3 regions of the Pseudomonas sp. 31-12 genome follow, and region 1 is predicted to be linked to each of the others. Evidence: predicted binding sites of a transcription regulator. Region 1 holds the regulator's gene; each other region holds the start of a gene.
What was found. Region 1 encodes sigma-54, which starts transcription at its own class of promoters, with help from an activator protein. Its sites were predicted from a motif close to ANTGGCATNNANNTTGCTNT; they were not measured.

Region 1 (7,434 bases):
ACAAGGCTGCGTTGCTCGGGGCACTGCGCAGTTTTTCGCGCACTTCCTTGCGATCGAGCATGCTGGCGATCTGGCGCAGAAGTTCCAGGTGGGCATCGGTAGCGGCTTCCGGGACCAGCAGAACGAACAGCAGGTCAACCGGGGCGCCGTCGATGGCGTCGAAATCGATGGGGGCGTCGAGGTGCATCAATGCGCTGACAGGCGACGTACAACCTTTCAGACGACAGTGGGGAATGGCGATGCCGTTACCAAAACCGGTCGAACCGAGTTTTTCACGGGCAATCAGAGCCTCGAAGACATCTTGCATCTCCAGATCCGGGACTTCTTTATGGATAAGGTTGGCAATTTGCTCGAGGGCTTTCTTTTTGCTGCCGCCCGGCACGTTCACGAGGGAACGGCCGGGGGTCAGGATGCTTTCAAGTCGGATCATGGGTAGGGAGTGTTAACGACCGGTCGCGCCCTGGAGGAGGCTTTGGGTCTTTTCCTTATGCTTTTTGAGTTGTTTATCCAGCTTGTCGGTCAGCGCGTCGATCGCCGCATACATATCGGTATGCTCCGCGTTGGCGACCACTTCATTGCCGGGAATATGCAGCGTGGCTTCGATTTTCTGCTTGAGCTTTTCGACCGTCATCGTGACCTGCACGTTGGTGATCTTGTCGAAATGCCTCTCTAATCGTTGGAGTTTTTCGCCGATGTAGGTGCGAAGAGGTTCGGTCACTTCCAGTTGGTGTCCACTGATGTTGACTTGCATACAGCTTCTCCTTCGTTGCCAGTGCATAAAGCGGCAGGCAGAAATGCCTGCCACTGGAACGCTGTGGCGTGGCTCTACATCAACCGCTTGCGTTCGCTCGAAGGCGCGATTCCGAGGGATTCGCGGTACTTGGCGACGGTGCGGCGAGCCACCTGAATGCCTTGTGCCTCCAGTAAACCAGCGATCTTGCTGTCACTCAACGGCTTTTTCTGATTTTCCGCAGCAACCAGTTTTTTGATGATCGCGCGGATCGCTGTGGACGAGCATTCACCGCCTTCGGAGGTGCTGACGTGGCTCGAGAAAAAGTATTTCAGTTCATATATGCCCCGAGGGGTATGCATGAATTTCTGTGTAGTCACCCGGGAAATCGTCGATTCGTGCATGCCTACCGCTTCGGCGATGTCATGCAGGACCAGCGGTTTCATCGCTTCGTCGCCGTACTCCAGGAAGCCGCGCTGATGCTCGACGATCTGGGTGGCTACTTTCATAAGAGTTTCGTTGCGGCTTTGCAGGCTTTTGATGAACCAGCGGGCTTCTTGCAGCTGATTGCGCATAAAGGTGTTGTCGGCACTGGTGTCGGCGCGGCGTACAAAACCGGCATATTGAGCGTTGACCCGCAACCGTGGCACCGATTCCTGGTTCAGCTCGACCAGCCAGCGCTCGTTGTCCTTGCGCACGATCACGTCAGGGACAACGTACTCGGCTTCACTCGACTCGATCTGCGAGCCCGGACGCGGGTTGAGGCTCTGCACCAGTTCGATCACCTGGCGCAGTTCATCTTCCTTGAGCTTCATGCGGCGCATCAGCTGGCTGTAGTCGCGGCTGCCGAGCAGGTCGATGTAGTCGGTGACCAGGCGCTTGGCTTCGGCCAGCCAAGGCGTCTTGGCGGGCAGCTGGCGCAGTTGCAGCAGCAGGCATTCACCCAGATTGCGGGCGCCGATGCCGGCCGGCTCGAATTGCTGGATGCGGTGCAGGACGGCTTCGATTTCGTCCAGTTCAATGTCCAGTTCCGGATCGAAGGCTTCGAGAATTTCCTCGAGGGTTTCGTCCAGGTAACCCTGATTGTTGATGCAGTCGATCAGGGTCACGGCTATCAGGCGATCGGTGTCGGACATCGGTGCCAGGTTCAGTTGCCACAACAAATGGCTTTGCAGGCTTTCGCCGGCCGATGTGCGGGTGGTGAAATCCCACTCGTCGTCATCGCTGCTGGGCAGGCTGCTGGCGCTGGTCTGGTAGACGTCTTCCCACGCGGTATCGACAGGCAGTTCGTTGGGAATGCGCTCGTTCCAGTCACCTTCCTCGAGGTTATCCACCGTCGGGGCGGTTTCCTGATAGGAGGGTTCCGAAACATCGGCGTTGGGGAGCTGTTCGGCTTTGTCGGCCAATGGGTCGGCGTTATCGAAGTCGTCGCCTTCTTCCTGGCGTTCGAGCATCGGATTGGACTCCAGGGCCTCCTGGATTTCCTGTTGCAGGTCCAGGGTCGACAATTGGAGCAGGCGGATGGCCTGTTGCAGCTGCGGTGTCATCGTCAGCTGCTGGCCCATTCTCAAGACTAGCGATGGTTTCATGGCAGGGGCTTAACACCTTATTCGCCGGCGCACATGCGCCATCCACTACAGGGCGCCGGAGCGCCAAACATAAGCAAATTATATGCCCGAAACTGCAGCGTTTGCCTAGAGCGCTGTAACAATAAAAAAGTATTGATTTTTTATCGAGACGAGCGCTCGGACAACCAGCCAGACACGTCAGCGCTTACAGGCGGAACTCGTGGCCCAGATACACTTCCTTGACCAGTTCGTTGGCCAGGATGGTGGCGGAGTCACCTTCGGCGATCAGCTGGCCATCGTTTACGATGTAGGCAGTTTCGCAGATATCCAGGGTCTCACGGACGTTGTGGTCAGTGATCAGCACGCCAATGCCTTTGGCCTTGAGGTGGTAGATGATCTGTTTGATGTCGCCCACCGAGATCGGGTCCACACCGGCGAAAGGTTCATCGAGCAGGATGAATTTCGGGTTGGTGGCCAGTGCCCGGGCGATTTCCACGCGGCGGCGCTCACCACCGGACAGGCTCATGCCGAGGTTGTCGCGGATGTGGCTGATGTGGAATTCCTGCAGCAGGCTTTCCAGCTCCTTGCGACGATCGGCCTTGTCGAGTTCCTTGCGGGTCTCGAGGATGGCCATGATGTTGTCCGCAACCGAGAGTTTGCGGAAGATCGACGCTTCTTGCGGAAGATAGCCGATACCGGCCTTTGCACGACCGTGCATCGGCTGGTGGCTGACGTCCAGGTCGTCGATCAGTACGCGACCCTGATCGGCCTGCACAAGGCCAACGATCATGTAGAAGCAGGTGGTCTTGCCGGCGCCGTTAGGGCCCAGCAGGCCGACGATCTGACCGCTGTCGATGGACAGGCTGACGTCACGCACGACCTGGCGGCTCTTGTAGCTCTTGGCCAGATGCTGAGCTTTCAGAGTTGCCATTACGGGGCCTTTTGCTCTTCGGTTTTCTTTTTCGGCTGGATCACCATGTCAATGCGCGGACGCGACTCGGTGACCTTGCTGCCCGTAGCACGCCCGGCGCTCGCAAGCTTTTTCTGGGTGTCGTAGACGATTTTCTCGCCTTGGGTGGTGTTGTTGTCCTTGTCGATGACTTTCGCTTTATCGATCAGCACGACGCGGTTTTGCGAGGCGTGGTACTGGATGGTCACCCCCCAGCCTTGCACAGGCTTGGTGTCGCCAGCCGTCTGCATCTGCTCAAAGTAGGCAAGGTTGCCCACCGATGTCACCACGTCAATGTCGCCAGTCGAGGTGCGAGTGATGGTCACGGTATTGCCGGTGACCTTCATCGAGCCCTGAGTAATGATCACGTCACCCTTATAGGTGGCAACGCCATTCTTGTCGTCCAGTTGGGCGTCGTCGGCCTGAATGCGGATAGGCTGCTCTTGATCGTTCGGCAGACCCCAGGCGCTCACGCTTCCCAGTGCTGCGCCCAGACTGAGCAAAATAGGGAGAGTTTTAACGAGCCTCATACTGTCCTCTTACGTTCGATAGCAGGTGTATCCTGCTTTCTTTCAAGTACGCTTTCATTCCGTTGCCTGTCGATACACCGCCAGCGCCGTCGATTCTAACGGGTTGATCGGTCTGCGCATATTGCTCCTTGGGGAACACAGTCATACGGGTGGTGGTAATCAGGGTTTTGCGGTTTTTCTCGTCGAAACGCGTGATGCGGACCGAGTCGATCAGCTCGACCTGAGTGCCGTCCGGGTTGACTTCGCCGTGCTCACTCTGGACGTGCCAGGGAAACTCGGTACCACGAAACATGTTCAGGTCAGGGTTGGTCAGCAACGTCACCTCGCTCACTTTCAGGTGTTCGACCTTGTCGGACGTCATTTCATACTGCAATTTGCCGTCCGGCAGGTACTGCACGCTGTGGGCGTTCAGGGCGTAATAGTCGATCGCGCTTTCATCGACCTTGACCACGGGTTTGTCGAGGAAGCGTTCGGGGCTGATGTTCCAGTAGCCGACCGCGGCGAACAGCGCCGCGATGCAACCGAACAACAGGATGTTACGAATCTTTTTGCTCAGCATAGTGGGCTCACAGGTACGCGGCGTTGGCCGCATCGAGGCGGCCCTGGGCGCGCAGGATCAATTCACAGAATTCGCGTGCGGCACCCTCGCCACCACGGGCCAGGGTGATGCCGTGGGCGTGTTCGCGCACGAAGCTGGCGGCGTTTGCTACGGCCATGCCCAGGCCCACGCGACGAATCACCGGCAGGTCCGGCAAATCGTCGCCCAGATAGGCGACCTGTTCATAGCTTAGGTTGAGTTGAGCCAGAAGCTCGTCGAGCACCACCAGTTTGTCTTCGCGCCCCTGGTAAACGTGTGGAATGCCGAGGTTTTTCGCTCGACGTTCGACCACCGGGGTCTTGCGGCCGCTGATGATAGCGGTCTGCACGCCGGCTGCCATCAACATCTTGATGCCTTGGCCGTCGAGGGTGTTGAACGTCTTGAATTCACTGCCGTCTTCGAGGAAGTACAGGCGCCCGTCGGTCAGCACGCCATCGACATCGAATACCGCGAGTTTGATCTGTTTGCCGCGTTGCAGCAGGTCCGTGCTCATTACATTACTCCCGCACGCAGCAAGTCGTGCATGTTCAAGGCGCCGACCGGACGGTCTTCGCTGTCGACCACGACCAGTGCGTTAATCTTGTGGTCTTCCATGATTTTCAGGGCTTCGGCGGCGAGCATCTCGGCGCGAGCGGTCTTGCCGTGCGCAGTCATGACCTGATCGATGGTGGCGCTGTGGATGTCGATGCTGCGGTCCAGCGTACGGCGCAAGTCACCATCAGTGAAGATTCCTGCCAGTTTGCCATTGGCTTCGAGGATTACGGTCATGCCCAGGCCCTTGCGGGTCATTTCCATCAGCGCGTCCTTGAGCAGCGTGCCGCGCTGAACCTGTGGTAGCTCTTGGCCGGCGTGCATGACGTTTTCGACTTTCAGCAGCAGGCGTCGGCCCAGCGCGCCGCCCGGGTGGGAAAAGGCGAAATCTTCAGCGGTAAAGCCCCGGGCTTCCAGCAGCGCAACAGCCAGGGCGTCGCCCATGACCAGCGCGGCGGTGGTCGAAGAGGTCGGCGCCAGGTTCAGCGGGCAGGCTTCGTGCTCGACGTGAACGTTGAGATTGACCTCGGCAGCCTTGGCCAGCGCCGAGTCCGGATTGCCGGTCACGCTGATCAATTTGATGCCCAGACGCTTGATCAGGGGCAGCAGGGTGACGATTTCATTGGTCGAGCCGGAGTTCGACAGGGCCAGGATGATGTCATCGCGCGTGATCATGCCCATGTCGCCGTGGCTGGCTTCGGCCGGGTGCACGAAAAACGCCGTGGTGCCGGTGCTGGCCAGGGTGGCGGCGATCTTGTTGCCGATGTGCCCCGATTTGCCCATGCCGACCACGACCACGCGGCCTTTGCTCTCCAGAATCATCTCGCAAGCGCGTACGAAATCTGCGTCGATATGGGGCAGCAAGCCTTGTACGGCTTCCAGTTCGAGGCGGATGGTGCGTTGTGCAGATTGAATCAGGTCGCTGGATTGGCTCATGTCAGAAATCGTATAGCCTGATGAAAAGGCGGCGATTATAGCGGTAATGATCAAAACCCTCACGCAAGTTCGTCATGCTTTGTCATTCCCTGTTACCGAATCCTCTCTGGGCGAGGCTTTTTGCCTGTCATGTTGCTGAACATGGGCCGGCTTGGGCCTTGGGCGCTTGGCCTTTGCAGTGATATAGTTCGCCGCCAGTTCGGCCTGCCCGGGGAGGTATGTGCTTTCGTCAGGAAGCCAGGCGTCCGAGTGTGAGGCTGCATCGCAAGGAGTTTAGATGAGTGCCGATAACGCCTACGCGGTCGAGCTGAAGGGACTGTCCTTCAAGCGCGGTGCGCGCAGCATTTTCAATAACGTCGATATCCGTATCCCACGCGGCAAGGTCACCGGCATCATGGGGCCTTCCGGGTGTGGCAAGACCACGCTGTTGCGTCTGATGGGCGCACAGCTGCGTCCTACCAAGGGCGAAGTCTGGGTCAATGGCCAGAACCTGCCGAAGCTGTCGCGCAGCGATCTGTTCGATGCGCGCAAGCACATGGGCGTGCTGTTCCAGAGCGGCGCGCTGTTTACCGACCTCGATGTGTTCGAGAACGTCGCCTTTCCGCTGCGCGTTCATACCGAGCTGCCGGAAGAAATGATCCGTGACATCGTCCTGCTCAAATTGCAGGCCGTGGGGCTGCGTGGCGCCATCGACCTGATGCCCGACGAGCTGTCCGGTGGCATGAAGCGCCGTGTCGCGCTGGCGCGGGCGATTGCCCTCGATCCGCAGATCCTCATGTACGACGAACCCTTTGTCGGCCAGGACCCTATCGCCATGGGCGTGTTGGTGCGCCTGATCCGCTTGCTCAACGATGCGCTGGGCATCACCAGCATCGTGGTTTCCCACGATCTGGCCGAGACCGCCAGCATTGCCGACTACATCTATGTGGTGGGCGAGGGGCAAGTCCTGGGGCAGGGCACTCCCGAAGAGCTGATGAATTCTCAGGAACCACGGATTCGTCAATTCATGACCGGCGAGCCCGACGGTCCGGTTGCATACCACTTTCCAGCGACGGATTACCGCGCAGATCTCCTGGGGAAGCGTTGATGCGCAAGATTTCACTATTAGAACGCGTGCGTCGATTCGGCCACGGCGGCATCGATGTGTTGTCGGTGTTCGGGCGTTCGGCGATTTTCCTGTTTCATGCCTTGCTCGGCCGCGGCGGTATCGGCGGCGGTTTTGGCCTGCTGATCAAGCAACTGCATTCCGTGGGCGTGATGTCCCTGGTGATCATTGTGGTCTCCGGGGTGTTCATCGGCATGGTGCTGGCGCTGCAAGGCTTCAACATTCTGTCCAGCTACGGTTCGGAGCAGGCGGTCGGGCAGATGGTTGCGCTGACGCTGTTGCGTGAACTCGGTCCTGTGGTCACGGCATTGCTGTTCGCCGGGCGCGCGGGTTCGGCGTTGACCGCCGAAATCGGCAACATGAAATCCACCGAACAGTTGTCCAGTCTGGAAATGATTGGTGTCGACCCGCTCAAGTACATCATTGCCCCGCGCCTGTGGGCCGGCTTCATTTCCCTGCCGGTGCTGGCGATGATTTTCAGCGTGGT
Region 2 (7,434 bases), 2.8 Mb from region 1:
GCCTGTTTCTGCGCCAGAATATCTTCGAGCAGCGGCATGTCACGACCGTGCAAGGCGAGGGACTCGGTTCGCAGTAACTCCAGCAAGTGTTGCGCTGGAGCAAAGTCGTCGGTGATCAGTTGCAGTAAATTAGTGTCGTGCATGGCTGGCCTTGGGGTTTAAGCGTCCAAAAGCCTGGCGCAGGCCGTGGCCTAGCGCTGGGCTTCGAAGTTGAGCAGTTTGCTGGCTACACGGTTGCTGTCGACTTTATAGCTGCCATCGGCAATCGCTGCTTTCAACTCGGCCACGCGGGCATTGTCGACGGCAGGCTGATCGCGCAGCTTGTCAGTGACCTTCTGCAACTGTTGAGCCTCATTGCTGAGGTGTACCGATTCCCCGCTTTTGGCGGTACTGGCCTGTTCGGCCGGGGTATTCAGCGGCGCGGATTTGCCGGTTTCGGCAGTTTCCTTCGCGGTGCTGGTACGCGTACTACCGGTAAGTGATGAGGAACTGTTTAAACGGCTGAAATCGATGACCATGATAAAAACCTCTGGGTATTTGGACGCTTGCCATGTTTTCGGCTCTCCCTGCGAAAACTTTAGGCCCATTTATCAATGAGCGTGCATGCGCCAGCGCTTGTCCTGCCTGCTGCACAGTTTAGGGAACAGCCGGGCGGCGCGCCATCTTTCACCCACAGATCGTTCTACATGGCCACTTCCACCTGGCCAGGCGCCATGACTTGCGCCTTGATGACCCGCTGGGAGTTAAGGTTTTTCACTCGAATCTGTTCGCGCAAGCCGCCGTTGGACAGGGCTTCGCCCGGCATACGCACACTGAGCGTACCACTGCGGGCGGTAATGACCACTTGATCGCCCTTGCTGATGACTTCGGCCTGTTCGAGATGGACCAGCGTCAGCACCTGATTGGCGACCGTTGGTCGGGTAAGTTTCTGCCCGACAGCCTGTTCCATAGAGGTGAAATAACCCTGGTTGATCTGGCTGATGTCCCGCTCGCGCAACATGACGTCGCCGGGCTCAATGACTCCGGCGCGTTTGAGCGGCCGTGTGGTTGTGACAACGTCCCGAAACAGGCGGACTTGAGCGGGCACGAAGACTGTCCAGGGGGATGTGCTGTCGCAGCGGACCTTGACCGTGACCCGCCCGATCGGGGTCGCAGGGCTCTCCAGCGTGGCTGTCAATTCCTTGTCGCACATGGGCATGCGCAATCGCGGATCGAGCTGGCTGACCTCGATTTCATAGCGGCCTTCCGTTTGACTGGTGGCCAAATAGTCCTCTACGGTGAATTCAAGAAAGCCCTGAGTGACGCCGATAAGTATGTCAGGCAAGGTAACCGCGTCAGCAAGGGCAGGGCTGCCAGCGTTGAACAGGCAAACGGCCGACATCGCGCAAAGCCATTTGCGGGAAGTTGATGTCAGGCGTCGGAAAAATGTCGGTTCTGTGTTCATAAGAGTTAAAAAGCAAGCGCCGTGCCGTTTAGCAATAAATGTGCGTCGCAACACACTTAAGCGTTGGTGTAGGAGTCTGTGCATGGCTGGTGTAATGGATGCGGTAAACCAGCGCACGCAACTGGTTGGGCAGAATCGCCTTGAGCTGTTGTTGTTCCGTCTCGACGGCCAGCAGCTGTATGGAATCAACGTGTTCAAGGTCCGTGAGGTGCTGCAATGCCCCAAGCTGACCCTGATGCCCAAGTCCAGTCCTGTCGTGTGCGGTGTGGCAAATATCCGGGGGGCGACCATTCCGATTCTTGATCTGGCGATGGCGACCGGCTCCGGTGCGCTTAAAGATCAAAGCAACCCGTTCGTGATCATCACGGAGTACAACACCAAGACCCAGGGTTTCCTGGTGCGATCGGTGGAGCGCATCGTCAACATGAACTGGGAGGAGATTCATCCGCCACCCAAGGGCACGGGCCGCGATCATTACCTGACGGCTGTGACTCGGGTCGACAATCAGTTAGTCGAAATCATCGACGTCGAGAAAGTGCTGGCGGAAGTGGCGCCGACACCGGAAGCGATTTCGGTCGGCGTAGTGGATGTCGAAACCCAGCACAAGGCGTTGTCATTGCGGGTATTGACGGTCGATGACTCGTCGGTGGCGCGCAAGCAGGTGAGCCGTTGCCTGCAGACGGTTGGCGTCGAAGTGGTGGCGTTGAACGACGGCAGGCAAGCGCTGGATTACTTGCGCAAGCTGGTCGATGAGGGCAAGAAGCCGGAAGAAGAGTTCCTGATGATGATTTCCGACATCGAGATGCCGGAAATGGACGGGTACACCCTGACGGCCGAGATCCGCAGCGACCCGCGCATGCAAAAGCTTCATATCATCCTGCATACTTCGTTGTCGGGTGTATTCAATCAGGCGATGGTCAAGAAAGTCGGCGCAGATGACTTCCTTGCCAAATTCCGCCCTGATGACCTGGCATCCCGGGTAGTCGACCGGATCAAAGCAGCAGATATCAGCTAGGGGCCTTCTGCCCCTGGTGGTTAACACGATTTAAGAGGCGGCATCTTTGTCTACGGGTAATTTGGATTTCGAACAGTTCCGGGTATTCCTGGAAAAAGCCTGTGGCATTTTGCTCGGTGAAAACAAGCAGTACCTGGTCTCGAGCCGTCTCAACAAACTGATGGAGCAGCAAGGCATCAAGTCCCTGGGTGAGCTGGTCCAGCGCATCCAGACCCAGCCGCGCAGCGGTTTGCGCGAGATGGTGGTGGATGCCATGACCACCAACGAAACCCTGTGGTTTCGTGACACCTATCCGTTTGAAGTCTTGAAGAACAAGGTGCTGCCCGAAGCGATCAAGGCGGCCCCCGGCCAGCGTCTGCGGATCTGGTCGGCGGCGTGCTCGTCGGGTCAGGAACCGTATTCGCTGTCGATGTCCATCGACGAGTTCGAGCGGGTCAACATGGGCCAGTTGAAGATGGGCGCGCAAATTGTCGCGACCGATCTGTCCGGCACCATGCTCACCAACTGCAAGACCGGCGAGTACGACAGCCTGGCCATCGGCCGTGGTCTGTCGCCCGAGCGCCTTCAGCGTTACTTCGACCCCAAGGGGCCTGGTCGCTGGGCCATCAAGGCGCCGATCAAGAGCCGTGTGGAGTTTCGCTCGTTCAACCTGCTGGACAGCTACGCGGCCCTGGGCAAGTTCGACATCGTGTTCTGCCGCAACGTGCTGATCTACTTCTCCGCCGAGGTGAAGAAAGACATCCTGTTGCGCATTCACAGCACGCTCAAGCCGGGCGGTTATCTGTTCCTCGGCGCCTCCGAAGCGCTGAACGGTTTGCCGGATCATTACCAGATGGTCCAGTGCAGCCCGGGGATTATTTACCAGGCGAAGTGATTCGTTGGCGGCATCAAAAAAACGGGAGCCCCAGCGGCTCCCGTTTTTTTTGCCTGATGATTTCCCGCAAACACCGCTCCCACATTTGGATAGTCGTTGCCAGTGATAAGCGGCAGAAAAGCGGCAGACGGCGGAAATCGGTTGCCGCTTTTCTGGCATTGCCGCCTTGCTACTGCCCGCAAAGCCCCGGTTTCCGGGCTTTTTTGAATTGGCACGCGGCTTGCTATGTCTCTGTTACGAAAAATCAGGTCACCCGAAGGTTTCCCGACATGAGCATCAGCTTCGATAAAGCGCTCGGTATCCACGAACAAGCCCTGGGCTTCCGCGCCCAGCGTGCCGAAGTCCTGGCCAACAACATCGCCAACGCCGACACCCCGAACTACAAGGCTCGGGACCTGGAATTCTCCAAAGTGCTCGCCGCACAGAACGAGAAATCCAAGGGCGGTACGTTTGCCTTGAACATGACCAACAACCGCCATATCGAGGCCGAAGGCCTGGGCAATGGCGACGAGTCGCTGATGTATCGCACGCCGATGCAGCCATCGATCGACCAGAACACCGTGGACGCCCAACTGGAACAGTCGAACTACGCGGAAAACGCCGTGGGCTTCCAGGCCAGCTTCACCCTGCTCAACAGCAAATTCAAAGGGCTGGTGTCAGCCCTGCGCGGAGAGTAATTCATGTCTCTATCCAGTGTTTTCAACATTGCCGGTAGCGGCATGAGCGCCCAGACCACTCGCTTGAACACCGTGGCTTCGAACATCGCCAACGCCGAAACCGTCTCGTCGAGCATCGACCAGACCTATCGCGCCCGTCACCCGGTGTTCGCCACCATGTTCCAGGGCGGCCAGAGCGGCGGCAGCGATTCGCTGTTCCAGAACCAGGATGCCGCCGGTCAAGGCGTGCAAGTGCTGGGCGTGGTCGAAGATCAGAGCAACCTTGACGCGCGTTACGAGCCGAACCATCCGGCCGCCGATGCCAAGGGCTACGTCTACTACCCGAACGTCAACGTCGTCGAAGAAATGGCCGACATGATTTCCGCCAGTCGTTCGTTCCAGACCAACGCCGAAATGATGAACACCGCCAAAACCATGATGCAGAAGGTCCTGACCCTCGGTCAGTGATAAGGGGCGACTCAGATGAGTGTTACCGATACCACCAGCGGCGTGAGCATCAAGGACGTCCTGGCCAATTCTTCGGTCAAGACCAATAACACCAGCAGCGACGGCCTGGCCTCGGCGACGAACAGCGCCACCGGCAAGCAGGCGTTGGGCAAGGATGCGTTCCTGCAGTTGCTGGTCACCCAGCTGAAGAACCAGAACCCGCTCGAGCCTCAGGACAACGGTGACTTTGTCGCGCAACTGGCACAGTTCAGTAGCCTGGAAGGCATCACCACGCTGAACGATACGGTCAGCGGCATTGCCGGCAACTACAACTCCTCGCAGGCGCTGCAAGCGTCTTCGCTGGTGGGCCGCTCGGTGGTCGCGCAGACCGACACAGCGGTCGTCGATACCTCCAAGAGCTTCAACGGCACGGCCGTGGTACCGGCATCGGTCGATCCGGTCGTGGTCAAGATCACCGATGCCGATGGCAAAGTGGTCCGCACCCTCGACCTGGGCAGCCAGAATGCCGGCAACGCCAGCTTCATCTGGGACGGCAAGAACGATGCGGGCGAAGTGGCCAAGGCTGGCACTTACAAATTCGCCGCCACCGCGACTTACGACAGCAAGGCGACCGCGCTGGTGACTTACCTGCCGGCCACCGTCAACAGCGTGACCATCAGCCAGACCGGCGGTGAGTTGATGCTGAACCTCGCAGGCCTGGGCAGTATCGCCCTGTCCAAAGTACAGACCATTGGTATATAGAGCCGACTAACACGGCACAAAGGAGTGGAATATGTCTTTCAATATCGGCCTTAGCGGTCTCTATGCAGCCAACAAACAACTGGACGTGACCGGCAACAACATCGCCAACGTCGCGACCACCGGTTTCAAATCGTCCCGTGCAGAGTTCGAAGACGTGTACTCGGCCACGCGCCTGGGTACCGGCAGCAAGACCGTCGGCAACGGCGTGCGTCTGGCCAACGTTTCCCAGCAGTTCGGCCAGGGCGACGTGAACAACACCGGCAACGTGCTGGACATGGGCATCCAGGGCAGCGGTTTCTTCATCCTCAGCGACAACGGTTCCCTGAGCTACACCCGTGCCGGTGCATTCAAGACTGACGCCGAAAACTACGTGGTCGACAACAACGGCAACCGCCTGCAAGGTTACGGCGTCGATGACAACGGCAAGATCATCAATGGCGTGTTGACCGATCTGAAAATCGACACCTCGAGCCTGTCGCCAAAGGCGACCACTCGCCTCGACCAGACGATTAACCTGAACTCCTCGGAAGCCCTGCCGACCGTTACACCGTTCAACCCGGCCGAGCCATTGAGCTACACCAAGCCGATCTCCACGCATATCTACGACAGCCAGGGTAACCAGCACAACCTGGACCAGTACTACGTGAAAACCGGTACCAACGCGTGGACCGTATACAGCTACGTGGACGGTCGTTCGCCTTCCAACCCGGCCACCGAGCCACCGGTGCCAGTGACGGCCAACGTGACCTTCAACTCTGACGGTACCGTCAACACCATGACCGGCAGTCCCGGCTTTGCTGTGACCGGTAAAGTCTTCCAGTTGACCGGTTGGGTGCCGGGCGTGGTGACCAATGCCAACGTGACGCCGAAAGTCTGGGGCCCTAACGGTGCGGTTGCGGCCACTGGCGGCCTGTCCTTCGACATGACCAAGACCACCTCTTACAATTCGCCGACTGCCCGTACCCAGCAGTTTCAGGACGGTTACGCGACTGGCCAGATCTCCAGCCTGACCATCGACGAAACCGGTGTAATGACCGCCAATTTCAGCAACCAGCAAACCAAGGCCATCGGCCAGGTAGCGGTCGCGAGCTTTGCCAACGAACAAGGCCTGCAGCCAATCGGTGGTACGCGTTGGAAAGAAACCTTCGCCTCGGGCGAGGCGGGTGTCGATGCTCCGAAAACCGGTACGCTGGGTGCGGTGGTGTCCAACTCCCTGGAAGAGTCCAACGTCAACCTGACCAACGAACTGGTTGATTTGATCAAGGCGCAGAGCAACTACCAGGCGAACGCCAAGACCATCTCCACCCAGAGCACCATCATGCAGACCATCATTCAGATGACTTGATGCTTGATAGCGCTGCATAAAGAACCCCTCGCAAGAGGGGTTTTTTATGGCCGGGATTTGTCTTGGGTGCCAAATGTTGCGTTTTCAGTGATGGCCTCTTCGCGAGCAAGCCCGCTCCCACAGGGGATTTGCGTGAAACATCGATCCAGTGTGGGAGCGGGCTTGCCCGCGAAGGCGTCAGTGCAGCCACCACTTTCCCTGAGGCAAAAGAAAACCCCCGACAATCCAGAGGACTGATCGGGGGTTTCCAGGTCAGCGCCTTGCGGCGCTCACCGGCTCAGCTTATTGGCAAGCTTCGCAATCCGGCTCGTCGATGGCGCAAGCCTTCGGCACTGGAGCAGGGCCGGCAGGCGCTGCCAGGACCGAATCTTCACCGTGGTTGCCGCCGCTGGAAACAGCGTTCAGCTTGCCGGTGTTGATGGTCGACTTCTCGGTGCTGGTCGCGGCCAGGGCACGGAGGTAGTAAGTGGTTTTCAGACCACGGTACCAGGCCATGCGGTAGGTCACGTCCAGCTTCTTGCCCGAAGCGCCAGCGATGTACAGGTTCAGCGACTGAGCCTGGTCGATCCACTTCTGACGACGGCTTGCCGCATCAACGATCCACTTGGTGTCCACTTCGAACGCGGTCGCGTAGAGCTCTTTGAGTTCTTGCGGAATGCGCTCGATCTGTTGCACCGAACCGTCGTAGTACTTCAGGTCGTTGATCATGACCGAGTCCCACAAACCGCGAGCCTTCAGGTCGCGAACCAGGTACGGGTTGATCACGGTGAATTCGCCCGACAGGTTCGATTTCACGTAGAGGTTCTGGTAGGTCGGTTCGATCGACTGCGAGACGCCAGTGATGTTGGCGATGGTCGCGGTCGGTGCGATGGCCATGATGTTGGAGTTACG
Region 3 (7,434 bases), 730 kb from region 1:
GCCCACAGGCTTTTCAGCTCCGGATCGCCGAGGATCGTCGCCACCACGGCAGCGCCGTGATCCGGCGGTGTCGACCACAGGTTGCGGGCGATGTTGGCCAGTTGGCTGCGGATATCCACCAGCTTCTCAGCGGTTTTCGCACAGACAATCAGCGCGCCCGTGCGATCGCGATACAGACCGAAATTCTTCGAGCAGGAACTGGTGATCAGCACTTCCGGCAACTCGGCAGCGAACAGCCGCGTCGACCATGCGTCCTGTTCCAGTCCATCGCCGAAGCCTTGGTAAGCGAAGTCAATCAGCGGCACCAGGTCGCGGCTGCGCACCACGTCCAGCACGCGACGCCAGTCGTCATGGGACAGGTCGAAACCGGTCGGGTTATGGCAGCAGGCGTGCAGCAACACCACATCGCCCTTCGGCGCATCCTTGAGGACGGCGAGCATGGCTTCGACGTCGAGGCGGTTGTCGCTGCCGACGTACGGGTAATGACTGACCTTGACCCCGGCTGCCGCGAAGATGGTTTCGTGGATCGGCCAGGTCGGATTGCTCAGCCACACCCCGCGGCCCGGCAGGCACTGGGCGATGAAATCTGCGCTCAGGCGCAACGCGCCGGTGCCGCCCGGTGTCTGGGTAGCGCCGGCCCGTTGTTCGGTGATCAGCGGGGAATCGGCGCCGAGCACCAGCTCATTGATCGCCTTGCCAAACGCCGGTTCGCCGTGGCCACCGATGTAGGTTTTGGTGGTCTGGCGATCCACCAGCCGTTGCTCGGCGAGCTTCACGGATTGGGGAATCGGGGTCAGGCCCTGGGCATCTTTATAGACGCCCACGCCAAGGTCGAATTTGCGCGGGTTCGGGTCCTGCGCATAGGCCTCCATCAGGCCGAGAATCGGGTCGCCGGGTACTCGACCTATGGCGTCGAAATGCATTATTTGCGGCCCTCGGCGTCCTTGGCCACTTCGTCAGTGCGGGCGGCCATGATGAAATCGTTGCGGTGCAGACCCTTGATGGAGTGGCTCCACCAGGTCACGGTGACTTTGCCCCACTCGGTCAGCAGGCCCGGGTGGTGACCTTCGGCCTCGGAGATTTCGCCGACCGCGTTGGTGAAGGCCAGCGCGTGCTTGAAATTCTTGAACAGGAAAACTTTTTCCAGCTGCATCACGCTGTCGCGGACTTCGATGTTCCAGTCCGGGATCTGCTTGATCAGGACCGGCAGTTCTTCGTCGCTGACCTGAGGGGCATCGGCGCGGCAGGCTTCGCAATGGGCTTGGTTCAATGTGGACATGATGGGTTCCTGAAATCGAATTATTGGAAATCGGCCGTCAGTTTCACCACGCTAAACCAAAGCGTCGTGTCCTGACAGGCTCACTTGATTCTAAAAGCTGCGGATCACGCAGCTTTCGGCGGAAATTTCGGGGTGTGCAAGCCTAGCTGCATGCCTTGCTTGACCATGCTCATGATGTCTTCATGAGCCACATCAAACAGGCGCTTGAGGTTCGGCAGGACAAAGTACAGCGGTTGCAGGATGTCGATGCGATACGGCGTACGCATGCATTCCAGCGGATCGAAGGCCTGATGCTCAGGTTCGTCCGACAGGCAGTAAACGGTTTCTTTTGGCGAGGAGAGAATACCGCCGCCGTAGATACGCAGGCCTTCTGGCGTATCGACCAGGCCAAACTCGATGGTCATCCAGTACAGACGCGCCAGGTACACGCGTTCTTCCTTGGTGGCCTGTAGGCCGAGTTTGCCGTAGGTGTGGGTAAATTCCGCGAACCAGGGGTTGGTCAGCAGCGGGCAGTGGCCGAAGATCTCGTGGAAAATGTCCGGCTCTTGCAAGTAATCCAGCTCTTCGCGGGTACGAATAAACGTCGCCACTGGAAACTGCTTGTTGGCCAGCAATTCGAAAAAGGTCTGGAAGGGGATCAGCGCCGGGACGCGGGCGACTTGCCAGCCGGTGGTTTCACCAAGGACTTTGTTGATCTCGCCGAGTTGAGGAATGCGGTCGTGGGGCAGACCGAGTTTTTCGATACCGTCCAGGTATTCCTGGCACGCACGCCCCTCGATCACTTTCAGTTGGCGAGTAATCAGCGTGTTCCACACCGCGTGTTCTTCAGCGGGGTAGTCGATAAAACCTTGCGCATCGGGCTCGCGAGCCACGTATTGCGTCTGCTTCATGCTGCTCTCCTGCTAGGGGATTTCGTTCTTGTTATGTGCTGCTATGGACTTAGAAATACTCCAAGGCGTGCGGCGTTGCAGCAGGTGATCCGTTGGATACGTAGGAAAATTCGTCGATTTTCGTAAAGTATTCGTTACGGTTTGGCGTCAATGGCGCAGCTATTGAGATTTGCGGGTTTGAAACGGCGCACAGGTGTCACATAATCTTGACGACTAAGTTGGCGCCTGCGCAGAAAAATCCTCGCTCAGGCCCTCGATTACTCCTGTTCCGGGCCTTTATATGCGTATCAAAGTCCACTGCCAGAACCGCATCGGCATCCTGCGCGACATTCTCAACTTGCTGGTCGAGTACGGGATCAACGTCGCTCGCGGCGAGGTCGGCGGTGAGCATGGCAACGCGATCTACCTGCATTGCCCGAACCTGATCAACATTCAGTTCCAGGCATTGCGTCCGAAATTCGAGTCGATTGCCGGGGTGTTTGGCGTCAAGCGTGTAGGGCTGATGCCCAGCGAGCGTCGGCACATGGAGCTCAATGCCTTGCTCGGTGCGTTGGAGTTTCCGGTGTTGTCGATCGACATGGGCGGCTCCATCGTCGCGGCCAACCGTGCGGCGGCGCAGTTGCTCGGAGTACGGGTGGATGAGGTGCCGGGCATTCCGCTGTCCCGATATGCCGAGGATTTCGACTTGCCGGAACTGGTGCGCGCCAACAAGTCGCGGATCAACGGGCTACGGGTCAAGGTCAAGGGCGACGTGTTTCTCGCCGACATAGCGCCGCTGCAATCGGAGCATGACGACAGCGAAGCCATGGCCGGTGCGGTGTTGACGTTGCACCGGGCTGATCGGGTCGGTGAGCGCATCTATAACGTGCGCAAACAAGAGTTGCGCGGGTTCGACAGTATCTTCCAGAGCTCCAAAGTCATGGCCGCAGTGGTGCGCGAGGCTCGACGCATGGCGCCGCTGGATGCGCCGCTCTTGATAGAAGGCGAAACCGGCACCGGCAAGGAATTGCTCGCGCGTGCCTGTCACCTGGCGAGTCCGCGCGGTCAGTCACCCTTGATGGCGCTTAACTGCGCCGGTCTGCCGGAATCGATGGCCGAGACCGAGTTGTTTGGTTACGGTCCCGGCGCTTTCGAAGGGGCGCGAGCCGAAGGCAAGCTTGGGCTGCTGGAGCTGACGGCGGGCGGTACGCTGTTTCTCGATGGCGTCGGGGAAATGAGCCCGCGCTTGCAGGTGAAATTGCTGCGTTTCCTGCAGGACGGATGCTTCCGTCGTGTGGGCAGTGATGAAGAGGTTTACCTGGATGTGCGGGTGATCTGCGCGACGCAGGTGGACTTGTCCGAGTTGTGCGCGCGCGGCGAGTTTCGCCAGGACCTGTATCACCGCTTGAACGTGCTGTCGCTGCACATCCCGCCGCTGCGTGAATGCCTCGACGGTTTGACGCCGCTGGTGGAGCACTTCCTCGACCAGGCCAGCCGGCAGATCGGCTGCCCGTTGCCGAAACTGGCGCCGGCGGCAATGGAGCGGCTGAGTCATTACCACTGGCCGGGCAATGTCCGGCAGTTGGAGAACGTGTTGTTCCAGGCGGTTTCCCTGTGCGAGGGCGGGACCGTGAAAGCCGAGCACATTCGCTTGCCGGATTACGGCGTGCGTCAGCCGCTTGGCGATTTCTCCCTCGAGGGCGGGCTGGATGCGATTGTCGGGCGCTTTGAGAAAGCGGTGCTGGAACGGCTGTATTCCGAGCATCCGAGCAGTCGGCAACTGGGCAAGCGCTTGGGGGTTTCCCATACGACCATTGCCAACAAGTTGCGTGAGTATGAAGTCGGAAAAGAACCCGGCGCATAAGCACCTGCAATAACTTTATTGTGGCGAGGGAGCTTGCTCCCGCTCGGGCGCGAAGCGGCCGCAAAACCATCCGGCGCGACCTCCCTGTCAGGCCTCGACTAATCTTTTTGGGGCTGCTTCGCAGCCCAGCGGGAGCAAGCTCCCTCGCCACAGGGGAATCTGTTGGCTGCAATGGCCGGCACTTGCCACCAAACGGCATAACACCGCCGGTTTTTCGTCTCCGATACATTTCCCCAATCCCCGCAAAACCCCTCAAGTCCTTTGTTTGCCGGGCCTCGCGCCGTCAGAAAAAAGTTGGTCTGTAAATTGCTTATCGCTCAGCAGTACAGCGGTGGACGGCAAACGTCCGGCATGCAGAGGAAAGAGCGTGGATAAGTACCTTTATGTGGCAATGACCGGCGCCAGCCAGAATGCACTGGCGCAGAAGGCTCATGCCAACAACCTGGCAAACATCTCCACCAACGGTTTTCAGAAGGACCTGGAACAGGCCCGCTCGATGCCGGTGTTTGGTGACAGCTTTCCGGCGCGTGCGTTTGCCATGACCGAGCGACCGGCCACCGACTTCTCTCCAGGTTCGCTGGTTCAAACAGGTCGTGACCTCGACGTCGCGGTGCAAGGCAATGGCTGGATCGCCGTGCAGACCCCCGATGGCGCAGAAAGCTACGTGCGCACCGGCAGCCTGAACGTGGACGCCCTGGGCGTGCTGCGGGCCGGCAACGGTATGCCGGTGATGGGCAATGGCGGACCGATCGCCGTGCCGCCCGAGCAACAGATCGAAGTCGGCGAAGACGGCACCATCAGCATCCGTGCCATGGGCGAAGGCCCGCGCGTGATGGCTGAAGTCGACCGCATCAAACTGGTCAACCCTGACCTGAAGAACATGACCAAAGGCCTGGACGGTTCGATCCACACCAAGGACGGCAAGCCGGCGCAAGCCGATGCGGGCGTCAAGCTGGTGTCCGGGTTCCTTGAGTCGAGCAACGTCAACGCCGTGGAAGAAATGACCTCGGTGCTGGCGCTGGCCAAGCAGTTCGAGCTGCACATCAAGATGATGAACACCGCCAAAGACGATGACCAGGCCATGGCTCGGGTCTTGCAGATCAGCTAATTATCAGAACGTCGCGCCGTAAAACAGGCGCACGAGGAGAATCGAATGCTTCCGGCTCTATGGGTTGCCAAAACAGGTCTGTCCGCCCAGGACACCAACCTGACGACCATTTCCAACAACCTGGCGAACGTGTCGACCACGGGTTTCAAACGTGACCGCGCCGAGTTCCAGGACTTGCTCTATCAGATCAAACGCCAGCCAGGCGCCCAGTCGACCCAGGACAGCGAACTGCCGTCGGGTCTGCAAGTGGGTACCGGTGTGCGCATCGTCGGCACCCAGAAAAACTTCACCGCCGGCAGCCTGCAAACCACCGAGCAGCCGCTGGACCTGGCCGTCGACGGTCGCGGTTTCTTCCAGATCCTGCAGCCGGACGGCACCACGTCCTACACCCGTGACGGCACGTTCCACCTTGACTCCAACGGTCAGATCGTCAACGCCAGCGGCTTCGCCCTGGAACCGGCCATCGTCATTCCGAACGACGCACAGACCTTCACGGTCGGTCGCGACGGCACCGTGTCCGTCACCGTTCCGGGTAACCCGGCCAGCCAGGTGATCGGCAACCTGCAAACTGCCGACTTCATCAACCCGGCCGGCCTGCAAGCCGTGGGTAACAACCTGTTCCTGGAAACCGCTGCCAGCGGCGCGCCGCAAGTTGGTACCCCGGGTCTGAACGGTTTCGGTACCACGCTGCAGAACACCCTGGAAACGTCCAACGTCAGCACCGTTGAAGAGATGGTCAACATGATCACCACTCAGCGCGCCTACGAGATGAACTCCAAGGTGATCTCCACCGCCGACCAGATGCTCTCGTTCGTAACGCAGAATCTGTAATCAGTCTATGAGGCGACCATGAGGTCGCCTGCAACACCGTGAGGTAGGGTCATGAATCGCTTTGTATCTGTTCTGGCACTGAGTGGGGTCGTCGTGCTCGCGGGCTGCGTCGCTCCGCCGCCCAAGCCCAATGACCCTTACTACGCCCCGGTGTTGCCGCGCACGCCGCTGCCGGCTGCCGCCAATAACGGCTCGATCTATCAGGCCGGTTTTGAACAGAACCTGTACAGCGACCGCAAAGCGTTCCGGGTCGGTGACATCATCACCATCACCCTGAACGAACGCACCCAGGCCAGCAAGAACGCCAACTCGCAAATCGGCAAGAACAGCAAGACCGACATCGGCCTGAGCTCGTTTTTCGGCGGTGGCCTGAGCACCAGCGACCCGGTGGGCAGCGGTAGCCTGAGCCTGGACGTCGGTTACGAAGGCGACCGCGCGACCAAGGGCGACAGCAAGTCCGGGCAGAGCAACAGTCTGACCGGCTCGATCACCGTGACCGTCGCGGACGTGCTGCCCAACGGCATCATCGCCGTGCGCGGCGAGAAGTGGCTGACCCTCAACACCGGCGATGAGCTGGTGCGGATTGCCGGCATGGTGCGCGCCGATGACATCGCCACCGACAACACCGTGTCGTCGACCCGCGTCGCCGATGCACGCATCACCTACTCGGGCACCGGTGCGTTTGCCGATGCGAGTCAGCCAGGCTGGTTCGACCGTTTCTTCCTCAGCCCGCTGTTCCCTTTCTAGGTGGCTACGTTGAATCTTAAACACCTGATGGTGGCCGCTCTGATGCTGTCCGCAGCGTTCAACGCGCAAGCCGAGCGGCTGAAGGATATCGCCAGTATTTCCGGCGTGCGTTCCAACCAATTGATCGGCTACGGCCTGGTGGTCGGGCTTAACGGAACCGGCGACCAGACGACGCAAACCCCGTTCACCCTGCAGACCTTCAACAACATGCTCTCGCAGTTCGGCATCAAGGTGCCGCCGGGTTCGGGCAACGTGCAGCTGAAGAACGTCGCCGCCGTGTCGATCAGTGCCGATCTGCCGGCGTTCGCCAAGCCGGGTCAACAGGTCGACATTACCGTTTCGTCCATCGGTAACTCCAAGAGCCTGCGCGGCGGCACCTTGCTGCTGACGCCGCTTAAAGGTATCGACGGCAACGTCTACGCGATCGCCCAGGGCAACCTGGTGGTCGGCGGTTTTGATGCCGAAGGTCGCGACGGTTCGAAGATCACCGTCAACGTTCCGTCGGCTGGTCGTATTCCGGGCGGTGCCTCGGTGGAGCGTTCGGTGCCGAGCGGTTTCAACCAGGGCAACAGCCTGACCCTGAACCTCAACCGTTCCGACTTCACCACCGCCAAGCGCATCGTCGACAAGATCAACGACATGCTCGGCCCTGGCGTGGCCCAGGCCATCGACGGCGGTTCGATCCGTGTCAGCGCGCCACTCGATCCAAGTCAGCGCGTCGACTATCTGTCGATCC

Region 2: the regulator sigma-54 is predicted to act here: its motif matches at 3,541-3,560, upstream of flgB (flagellar basal body rod protein FlgB).
Region 3: the regulator sigma-54 is predicted to act here: its motif matches at 4,306-4,325, upstream of DJ564_RS09015 (flagellar basal body rod protein FlgF).

What each region holds. Positions count from the first base shown of each region.
Region 1 is NZ_CP029482.1:1,209,157-1,216,590, forward strand. Features, by position in the region: gene ptsN (PTS IIA-like nitrogen regulatory protein PtsN) at 1-430, opposite strand, end outside; gene hpf (ribosome hibernation-promoting factor, HPF/YfiA family) at 443-751, opposite strand; gene DJ564_RS05460 (RNA polymerase factor sigma-54) at 826-2,319, opposite strand; gene lptB (LPS export ABC transporter ATP-binding protein) at 2,504-3,229, opposite strand; gene lptA (lipopolysaccharide transport periplasmic protein LptA) at 3,229-3,777, opposite strand; gene lptC (LPS export ABC transporter periplasmic protein LptC) at 3,764-4,336, opposite strand; gene DJ564_RS05480 (HAD family hydrolase) at 4,344-4,868, opposite strand; gene DJ564_RS05485 (KpsF/GutQ family sugar-phosphate isomerase) at 4,868-5,842, opposite strand; gene DJ564_RS05490 (ATP-binding cassette domain-containing protein) at 6,120-6,929, shown strand; gene mlaE (lipid asymmetry maintenance ABC transporter permease subunit MlaE) at 6,929-7,434, shown strand, end outside.
Region 2 is NZ_CP029482.1:5,170,444-5,177,877, reverse strand. Features, by position in the region: gene DJ564_RS24465 (flagella synthesis protein FlgN) at 1-143, opposite strand, end outside; gene flgM (flagellar biosynthesis anti-sigma factor FlgM) at 192-518, opposite strand; gene flgA (flagellar basal body P-ring formation chaperone FlgA) at 683-1,444, opposite strand; gene DJ564_RS24450 (chemotaxis protein CheV) at 1,527-2,459, shown strand; gene cheR (protein-glutamate O-methyltransferase CheR) at 2,506-3,333, shown strand; gene flgB (flagellar basal body rod protein FlgB) at 3,603-4,010, shown strand; gene flgC (flagellar basal body rod protein FlgC) at 4,014-4,457, shown strand; gene flgD (flagellar hook assembly protein FlgD) at 4,473-5,198, shown strand; gene flgE (flagellar hook protein FlgE) at 5,230-6,543, shown strand; gene DJ564_RS24415 (ribonucleoside-diphosphate reductase subunit alpha) at 6,826-7,434, opposite strand, start outside.
Region 3 is NZ_CP029482.1:1,943,611-1,951,044, forward strand. Features, by position in the region: gene DJ564_RS08990 (amino acid aminotransferase) at 1-923, opposite strand, end outside; gene DJ564_RS08995 (4a-hydroxytetrahydrobiopterin dehydratase) at 923-1,279, opposite strand; gene phhA (phenylalanine 4-monooxygenase) at 1,384-2,169, opposite strand; gene DJ564_RS09005 (sigma-54-dependent transcriptional regulator) at 2,450-4,012, shown strand; gene DJ564_RS09015 (flagellar basal body rod protein FlgF) at 4,380-5,120, shown strand; gene flgG (flagellar basal-body rod protein FlgG) at 5,166-5,951, shown strand; gene flgH (flagellar basal body L-ring protein FlgH) at 6,003-6,698, shown strand; gene DJ564_RS09030 (flagellar basal body P-ring protein FlgI) at 6,726-7,434, shown strand, end outside.